DNA from 3 places in the Spiroplasma sp. DGKH1 genome. Region 1 is predicted to be linked to each of the others. Evidence: riboswitches for the same ligand, from Rfam matches in the RefSeq annotation. Region 1 holds a riboswitch; each other region holds the start of a gene.
The links. A riboswitch is a leader RNA that binds a small molecule or an ion and turns the genes downstream of it on or off. The one in region 1 is predicted to bind cobalamin.
Positions count from the first base shown of each region.

Region 2: it holds a riboswitch for cobalamin, as region 1 does, so the genes downstream of both, QPK10_RS01565 (anaerobic ribonucleoside triphosphate reductase) here and QPK10_RS00805 (hypothetical protein) in region 1, are expected to answer to the same signal.
Region 3: it holds a riboswitch for cobalamin, as region 1 does, so the genes downstream of both, nrdF (class 1b ribonucleoside-diphosphate reductase subunit beta) here and QPK10_RS00805 (hypothetical protein) in region 1, are expected to answer to the same signal.

Region 1 is NZ_JASTWG010000001.1:180,895-184,186, reverse strand. It holds gene QPK10_RS00810 (hypothetical protein) at 1-1,012, shown strand, start outside; cobalamin riboswitch at 1,084-1,254, shown strand; gene QPK10_RS00805 (hypothetical protein) at 1,421-1,918, shown strand; gene QPK10_RS00800 (hypothetical protein) at 1,923-2,654, shown strand; gene QPK10_RS00795 (lipoprotein) at 2,667-3,292, shown strand, end outside.
Region 2 is NZ_JASTWG010000002.1:5,125-8,416, reverse strand. It holds gene QPK10_RS01575 (lipoprotein) at 1-356, shown strand, start outside; gene ilvA (threonine ammonia-lyase) at 477-1,448, shown strand; cobalamin riboswitch at 1,533-1,704, shown strand; gene QPK10_RS01565 (anaerobic ribonucleoside triphosphate reductase) at 1,878-3,292, shown strand, end outside.
Region 3 is NZ_JASTWG010000007.1:77,575-80,866, reverse strand. It holds gene QPK10_RS06030 (hypothetical protein) at 1-1,097, shown strand, start outside; cobalamin riboswitch at 1,166-1,344, shown strand; gene nrdF (class 1b ribonucleoside-diphosphate reductase subunit beta) at 1,692-2,714, shown strand; gene nrdI (class Ib ribonucleoside-diphosphate reductase assembly flavoprotein NrdI) at 2,730-3,185, shown strand; gene nrdE (class 1b ribonucleoside-diphosphate reductase subunit alpha) at 3,191-3,292, shown strand, end outside.

The sequences.
Region 1 (3,292 bases):
TGTAAATAATAAATCTGAAACTATTAGCAAAGCATTGGCTGCTAAAAATAAAGATCTAAAAATCGAAGAAATTGAGTTGTTGTCAATTACCTCTTCAACTGCAAAAGTGACTGCAAAAAAAGACAGCAAAATATATGTTTCTGATAATGTAGAACCAATTGAAATTTATTTTCAAGTATATAATCCTAATATTGGAAAAATAAAAAAACAAACTGCTCATTTTGATATGACTAATTTAGGGGGAGTTTCGACTGATTATACCAAATTAGCTGAATTGAAAGATTCAACGATATTATTAAATTTAGGAAAAAAAATTGTTGAGTTAAATCGAGATGGTTCTTTTAAAAAAGATTTCATTGATGTTCCAGAATCTAACATTACATTTTATAAAATTGTGCAGTTGTTAGATGGTAAAATTTATGTTTTTGCTGGTAATTTTAATAATTTGCTAATTTATTCTTTAGAATTGAGTGGATCAATACCTAAGTTAATTTTGCTTAAAAAATTTAGTGGCCCTGATAAGATTCTTTACTTTTTCCCACTTTCTAATGGGCAGTTTTTAGCTGCTAGTGATAAATATATTTATATTTTTGATTTTGATTGAACACTTAAAAAAACATATGATTTCTATGAAACGTCTAATCACGGTGGGAAAGTTATTGGATTTTTATTAATTAATAAAAATCCAAATTTTGGGGATTTGATAAAAATTGTTACAGAGAATAATATTTATTCTTGAGAAATTGGATCAGATAATTTTAAACTTTTATCACAAACCGCTACTCTTGTTCAGACTATTGCGCAATTGGATGATGGCACTATTTTGGCTTTCAATTATGGGAGTCATCAAATTTTACAATTGAATGATGATGGTACAATTAGAATTGTGGTTGCTAACATGTTAGAGAGTTATGCTGCTGGTTTTTTTGAGACTTCTGATCATAAATTATTTTTTTCAGTAGTTAGTGCTGATATAAATCATCTTTATTTATATGAATTAAATAATAAATAGTTTATTTAGATGTAAAAAATAAAATAATGCTTGCAATTTTGACAACTTCTTCATATTATTAAGATAACAACTTAAAAAAGCAAATTTTGGATATTACGGGAATTAGGTGCAAGTCCTAGGCTGTCCCAGCAACTGTAATGCTGATGAACACTATAAAAATCCATTGAGATAAAGATCTTGAGAAGGAATAGTAAGTAAAATGAAGCTAAGCCAGTAGACCGATCTAAAAATTTACAAACCAATTATCAATACGATAATTATTATCCCTGGGGTTTGGATAATTAATTGTTTACTAGTAGTTAAAATGAAGGTTGATTTTCTAACCAAAACCTACTAATTAATAATTATTCAAAACGCTCCAAAAGCGTTTTTTTAGTTGTTAAGAACTCATAATTAAAGGAGAACAATATGAATAAAACTAATAAAAAAAATTGAGTAATGTGGTTAATAATTGCCATTGCGAGTATTATTTTTAGTGCTTCGGTAATCTTAAACATTACATATTTACCAAAGTATTTTGCATTAAAAAATCGGGTTGATAATACTTTAAAAATAAAAATTAATGCCTACGATGCGACAAAACCGGTCCATGAAATGTTGTTTAGTTCCAACTATGAATCAACAATGTTAACATTAGGAGATTTAATGCAAAATTATCCTGATAGCTTTGAGGTTATTGCCAGTGGTTCTTTAGGACATTGGCTAGAAGGAGTTAATACTAACAACGGATGAATTAAAAAAACAGCTCATGATTCTGAATATTGAGCAATTACCAGTCCCACAAATTCAAAATGTAAGGGTAATACTGATCCTAAAAGCAATATTCCTGATATTTGTGGGGTGGGGATTGATGATTTATTCTTGAAAAATAATGATATTTTTAATTTAATGTTAGTTACACAATAAAATTATGAAAAATTTTTGAGGTAGACTAAAAACAAAATTTTTGTTTCATAAGCGTCCCTATACTATTAAAACTTTAATTCAAATTTGCTTAATTCCAATTTATGCGGCGTTAGTTTTTGCTTTAAAAGAAGCAATGGCTTTTTTACCGAACATTGAGCCAGTGACATTATTAATTTTATTTGCTGGAGTTTATTTTCCTTTTTATATGAGTTTTGGTATTAGTTTAATTTTTTGTTTTCTTGATGGTTTATACTGGGGCTTTAATTTAAGTTGGTTTTTACCATACTTAATTATTTGGCCACTTTTAGCGGTACTTGGACGCGTTTGTCGTCCGTTAATTCTCAGATGATGGTGAACTTTTATTATTATTGCTGGTCTTTTTGGGTTATTATTTGGTTTTGTTTTTGCTGTTATTAACTGACTGTTAGTGGTCATCATTGGCAATCAAATCAATGGGGGGCAAAGTTTTGCCTTAATTGCTTGATGATTAAACGGGTTATCTTATGATGGTATTCACTGTGCGGGAAATATTATGATGGCCGGGGTTTTATTTTATCCCTTAACCAGACTATGAGTTAACCATCTCCAATATTATTTATTTTATGAAGATGATAAACGTATTATTTCCTATAATATTTTTTCCAAAAAAACCCAAGCAAAATTAGAAACAACTTCATCATTAGAAATGAAACCATTAGAACCATTAAGCGAAAATGAAAAAACACAAGAAAGGTAGTTACATTTAAGAATGAAAAAATTATTAACAATATTTACGAGTCTAACTTTATTAACCACTATTACAACACCATTGGTGGGGTGTTTAAATGATCAAACAAACAATCAACAATATCAAGAACCGGCGTGAGTAAAAACTTTTGCCAAAGCGGTCGTTGAAAACAAAGAAACAGTCAGAGTAGCTTATGAGAATTATTATGTTGATACCAATACTAAAACAATTTGGGATCAGCGTGATTATTTAGATATTGCAAAAAATAATAATCTTTTTATTTATTTACAAGCAGCTAATAATTTAACAGAAGCGACGCAGTATCTACAATTAATTGATACTGCTGATATGGGAATGACAACAAAAGGAAAAGAACCAATAACTTTTGATAGTAATTTTGAAAGTAACCAGTTTATTACCCAAGATACTTCGGCCGGTGGCGTAGCATTAATGGCCCACCAGAAATTTGATGATATTTTAAATAGTAGCAAGGCAAAAACAACTTGAAGTGATGCTGCACGTGAAGATTTTATTAAATTTGCTTCAATGTCTTATAAGTATAAAGGAGAAGACCGCGCAACTTGATGAAATTCAAACCATTGAGAGAAACTATTATCGACTGAAAAAAATATCCCGGATTTAAAAAA
Region 2 (3,292 bases), on a different contig from region 1:
ATTCATTAGCTCAAAAAGGTCAAGGGACATTATCATTAATACCTGACAATATAATGGATATGAATTCGGCCAAAATTAATGGTGTTGACATACCAATGAGCATCTTATCTGCTACAGGTATAGTATACTTGGGTAATTTTATTACTAGTTTAGGGTTTAATTCCGAAAGTTTGGACCCAATGGGTAATTATGATTTATCCCAAATTACTATTGGAGAGAAAGGAACAAGCACATTTGTTAAAACTGGCGATGATACAAAGTTTACAGCCAATTGAAATGTTAATGTTGACCTAACTAGTGGTGATAAAACAATAAACTTTACTAATTCAGGTAGTTTAGAATTTGAAAAAAACTAAGAATATAATTTCTTAGTTTTTTAAATTATATATTATTTTTAGGATTTCATTGTTTTTTAAATTTAAAGGAATAGAATATATATGAAAACAAAGACACATATACAAGAGAGGTTTTCCCTGATGATTACTATTGATAAAATTAAGGAAGCACGAGATAGAATTAGTGATTATATTAACTCTGATAATATAATTCATGATTTGGCACTATCAAAAATGCTTAATGCGGAAATATATTTAAAATTAGAGAATTTACAACGAACAGGAAGTTTCAAAATTAGAGGAAGTTTAAATAAGATTCTTTCTTTGAATGAAGCCGAACGTGCTAAAGGGATTATTGCTGCATCTGCTGGCAATCATGCTCAAGGTGTTGCCTTGGCATGTTTATTAACAAATACTAGATGTACTATAGTAATGCCAGAAAATGCACCAAAATCAAAAATTGAGGCAACTAAATTATATGGTGCAGATATTATTTTATCTGGTTCTAATTTTGATGGGGCGTTAAAAACTGCATTAGAAGTTCAAAAATTACAGCAATTAACATTTGTACATGCTTTTGATGATGAAGAGGTTATTAGTGGGCAAGGTACTATTGGATTAGAATTAATTGAACAAGTTAAAGGTTTAGATACAATAATTGTTCCCGTTGGTGGTGGCGGTTTAATTTCAGGTATTGCTATTGCCGCAAAAACATTAAATCCAGAAGTTAAAATTATTGGTGTTGAAGTTGAAAATGTGCCATCTTTAACTAAAGCCTTTGAGTTTGATAGATCAATTGAAGTTGAACCTAGTAAAACAATTGCGGATGGTATTAATGTGCAAAAAATTGGTTTAATTACTTTTGAAATTTGTAAACAATATGTTGATGAAATTGTTACTGTTTCAGAGAAAGAAGTTAAAGAAGCAATTTTGTTTTTATTAGCAAAAGACAAAATTTTAGCAGAAGGTGCTGGCGCTGTAGCTTATGCAGGAGTTTTATCTGAAAAAATTAAATTAATACAAAATACTAATGTGACAATCATTATTTCGGGTGGAAATATTGATTTATCTAAATTAAATGAGATTTTGAATGAAAATATAAACGACGGTTAGGAGTTTATTTTTTTAATTTAAAAATGAAAAATTTTGGTTTATTTATGATATAGTTTAAGTATGAAAGATGTTGATCTTTCAAAAATTAAATAAAATAAATATGGTTTTTAATTAGGGAATTGTGTTAAAAGCACAAGCTGTACCAGCAACTGTAAAACTGACGAACACTGTAATAACCACTGAGAAAATTTCTTGGGAAGGGCAGTAAGTAGGTTGAAGTAAAGCCAGTAGACCTACCATGTTTTTGAACTTTGATTACTTCTGGAATAAAGTAATCCTGTAATTTATTTAATTTTTGTATTTTTACAAAAATGAAAAATAATAAATTATTGAATTTTATTAACAAATACAACAAAGATAACTAAATATTATTTTTGTTTATTTAAAGTACTTAAATAATAATTAAAACAGAAACGGGGAAAAGCGGGAATGAAATTAAATGACAAAAAGTTTTTATATAACAAAGAAACTGATGGAGGAACTACTTCAACAATAAGCAGTATTATTAGTAATTCGTTTGCTATTTTTACTAAAGAAAATCCTTTAAAATCATATGATATTGATGCCTTAAAAGAAGAAATAATGAAAATTGTTAATGTTGAAAAAAATGATTCAACTTATGAAAATGCTAATATGTCAGCAGATACACCAGCTGGTCAAATGATGAATATGGCTGCAACAACTGCCAAAGAATATGCTTTACGCTTTTTATTAAGTAAGGAATATCGTGATGCTCATCAAAATGGGGATATTCATATTCATGATTTAGACTATTATCCATCAAAAACAACAACATGTGTGCAGTATGATTTAAAAGATATTTTTGCTAATGGTTTTTGAACAAAGAATGGAATGGTTCGCGAACCACAAACTATTCAGTCTTATGCCACACTAGCAGCAATCGTTTTTCAATCACACCAAAATGAACAACATGGTGGTCAAGCAATTCCAGCTTTTGATTATTTTTTAGCTCCTGGTGTTTTGAAATCATTTCGCAAAAATTTAGTCAAACAATTAGAATTTATTTTAAAATTAAATAATTTAAAAAGCCAAGCAAATTGACAAGCACTAATTCAAACAAAAATTAACACTATTGATTTGCAACTTAATAAAGAAGCACAACTTGAAATTAGTAAATTATTAAATTTAAATATAAACCAAGTTAAAATTGCTTTTGAGGAGGGATATCTTACAACAGAAAAAGAAACTTTCCAAGCAATGGAAGGATTTATTCATAATTTAAATACAATGCATTCACGAGGAGGAAACCAAGTTGTTTTTTCATCAATAAATTATGGAACTGATACTTCTTCCGAAGGAAGAATGGTGATAAGACAAATATTATTAGCAACTCAAAAAGGACTTGGAAAAAACGAAACCCCAATTTTTCCTATTCAGATCTTTAAAGTTAAAGCAGGAATTTCTTACTCGGAAGAAGATTTTAATTTAGCAATTAATAATTGAAAACAAGCTGAAAAGGGGTTACTAAATTATAAAACTAAAAACTTTGATTTATTGATTCTTGCTTGCCAAACGAATTCAACTCGGTTATTTCCTAATTTTGTTTTTTTAGATACACCATTTAATAAGCATGAAAATTGAAATCCTGCTGATCCAAATAATTATTTAAATGAAGTTGCGACGATGGGCTGCCGGACAAGAACTTTTGAAAATGTTAATGGATATAAAACACCAGTTGGTCGTGGTAATATTTCTTTTACAACTATGAATTTACCGCGTTTAGCCATTGAAGCGGTGAAAGAAGTTAAAGAAGAAAATTTATCATACGATGATTTTTTAAAAAAAGTAAGTGCCTTATTTTTAGAAAAAGTAAGAACAATGAG
Region 3 (3,292 bases), on a different contig from region 1:
TAGTTAACCTTAATGAATTACTTGAAATAAGTAAATATAAACGTCAACCTTTTGAAGTTTATTGAGTATGAGAAAAAATGTTTACGAAAATAGAAAGTATGTTAACAATATACCAACAATTGCAAATAAACTTAGAACAATTATTATTTTCGGAATCGACAAATTTTATTTTTAAGTTTAGTAAATACCAAGGATCAATTATTCCGACCATCACAATTCACCCCCATAAAGTTAAATTAGAAATTCGCGAAGTTGAATCAGAAACTTCAGCAGTAAATACTTCTCAAGATGATTCTTCAGCAACTAATAGGAAACCAGAACCAAAATATCTTGAAATTCTTAGTGTCCTTAATAAATTATCTTTTGAAAAAATTTTAGAAAGATATGTTATTATTGAAGATGATGAAATGATTAGTTTTGCTGAACTTAAGTCTAATCCGCAGCTATTTGAATTTTATGCAAAATTTTATTTGCATAAAATTAAAACCGAAGTTAATCAATTAAATGTACTTTTAAAATTCCATGATCGAATTCTTATTATTGATATAGCACAACATTATTTTAAATTTTTAAATTCTTTTAAAATTCGCACAAAAGAAATGGTTGATTTTAGTGAACAATTTAAAATTATGGGTTATCAAGAATGAGGCTATATTAAAAAACAAAAATTATCTGCTTTTTTTAAAAACTTTAAGGAGAAAATTTTAAGTGATAGGAAGTTTAAAAAGAAAGAACGTAAAATGGCTGATGTTATTTTTAGTGATACTGGAGAATTTGAAACTTTTTTATGAAATGTTTTAAATGCTCAAAGTCGGTTATTAAGATTTATAGTGGCTAATAATCATTACCAAGTTTTTAACCAAAAATTAATAGATAATTATTTAAATATTATTCATAAAATTCAAGAAAAATGAAAACAAGAAATTGATGAGGGCGAATTAATAGTAACCCAAGTAAAAAAAATTAAAAAAAGAGAACAATTATTATTACGAAAAAAAATTAATGTAGAAAAAAGACTTAAAATAGGGATGATATCGCGTCTTGACTCCTATGAGTGTTCTTCAATGAATGCCGATGAAAACGAAAAAACTTTATAATTAAGGAAAAAAAGAATAATTATTATTCTTTTTTTATTATTTTACAAATTAAAAATAATATAGTAAGATATGTTTACAACTAAATAGCTTTGGAATAATAGATGTTTGGGAAAAGAGTTAGATTCTCTTGCTGTCCCAGCAACTGTGATGCGGATGAACGTTACATTGCCATTAAAGGAAACTTTGAGAAGGGTAACTAGTAAAATGATGCTAAGCCAGGAAACCAGTCTGTTATCTCACTAAATTTATGTTATTCCTGGGAATGAAATAACAAAATTATTTTGTAATCTTTAATAATCTTGCGCATGCTTTTTTTGATTACTTTTAAATAATTTAAAAATATTTGTACTCCTTTCCCTAATGAAGTGAATGCTTTTTAGTTGTCAAGGAAAAGTTGTTTTAGGGATTATTACAAGTTTTTTGTTAACTCTTCATAATTTATTAACAACTCCCATTAGCATTGAACGGGACTTAATATTGTTGAATAATTTAAAAAATCCAGATTACTTTTGGGTTTATTTTAGTATCGCTAATTAAGCAATTACTAAATTATTTTAGCTAGATATTTTTAATATATCTTTGAAAGGAGCAATTATGGCAGTACAAAAAAATAAATATTATCAAGATTCACTTTCACCCCTTGAATATGCTCAAAATAATTTTCAGGGGAAAATGCGGTCAGTTAATTGAAACGTCATTAATGATGATAAAGATTTAGAAGTATGAACCAGAATTACCCAGAATTTTTGATTACCAGAAAAAATTCCAGTTTCTAATGATTTAACATCATGACGTACTTTAAATCCAGAATGACAGCAACTAATTACCCGGACATTTACTGGTTTAACACTATTAGATACAATCCAAGCAACGGTTGGTGATGTTGCCCAAGTTCCTAACTCATTAACCGACCATGAACAAGTTATTTATACCAACTTTGCCTTTATGGTTGCTGTTCATGCCAGATCATACGGAACTATTTTTTCAACTTTATGTTCAAGTGAGCAAATTGAAGAAGCCCATGAATGAGTAATTAACACAAAAAGTTTACAAGAACGGGCTCAAGCATTAATTCCATATTATGTTGGGGATGATCCGTTAAAATCAAAAGTTGCCGCTGCTCTAATGCCAGGATTTTTATTATATGGGGGATTTTATTTACCATTTTACTTATCAGCACGTGGTAAGCTCCCAAATACTTCTGATATTATCCGGTTAATTTTAAGAGACAAGGTTATTCATAACTATTATAGTGGTTATAAATACCAACAAAAAGTTGCTAAATTACCACGAGCCCAACAAGAAGAAATGAAACAATTTGTTTTTGATTTACTAAATGAGTTAATTATTTTAGAAAAAAAATATTTACATGAACTTTATGAAGGTTTTGGCTTAGCTGAAGATGCGATTCGCTTTAGTTTATATAATGCTGGGAAATTTTTACAAAATTTAGGTTACGAATCACCGTTTAGTGAAGAAGAAACAAGAATTGCTCCCGAGATTTTTACTCAGTTATCAGCCCGCGCCGATGAGAACCATGATTTCTTTTCTGGAAATGGTTCTTCGTATGTAATGGGAATTACAGAAGAAACTGAAGATGAAGATTGAGAATTTTAAACGTGAGGAATAATTATGCATGAGGATATTATTAGAGTTTCCGACCACACAGTTACCAAACCAACCGGTGAAATGTATGTTGTTTATTTTTCTTCAACATCAAATAATACTCACCGCTTTATTCAAAAACTAAATATTAAAAACACACGAATTCCCTATGATTTATCAGAAGAAATCTTAGTTGACAAAGATTATGTTTTGATTTGTCCCACATATGGGGGTGGGGGCAATGATTATAAAGGAGCAGTTCCTAAGCAAGTAATTAAATTTTTAAATAACCACCAAAATCGCCAATTTTGTCGCGGGGTAATTGCCTCGGGAAATACTAATTTTGGTGACACCTTTGCGGTAGCTGGACCAATTCTTTCCAAAAAATTACAGGTTCCATTATTATACCAATTTGAATTACTAGGAACTCAACATGATGTCAAAACTATCAAAAAAATATTAAGTGATTTTTGAAAGGAATAGAATTTATGAAGACAAATAAAGTTTCTCTGTTAGCAAATAATGGAGATAATGAAGAATACATTGCTTTAAATGCAAAATCAAAACTATTTGAGCGGGGAAAAGATAAT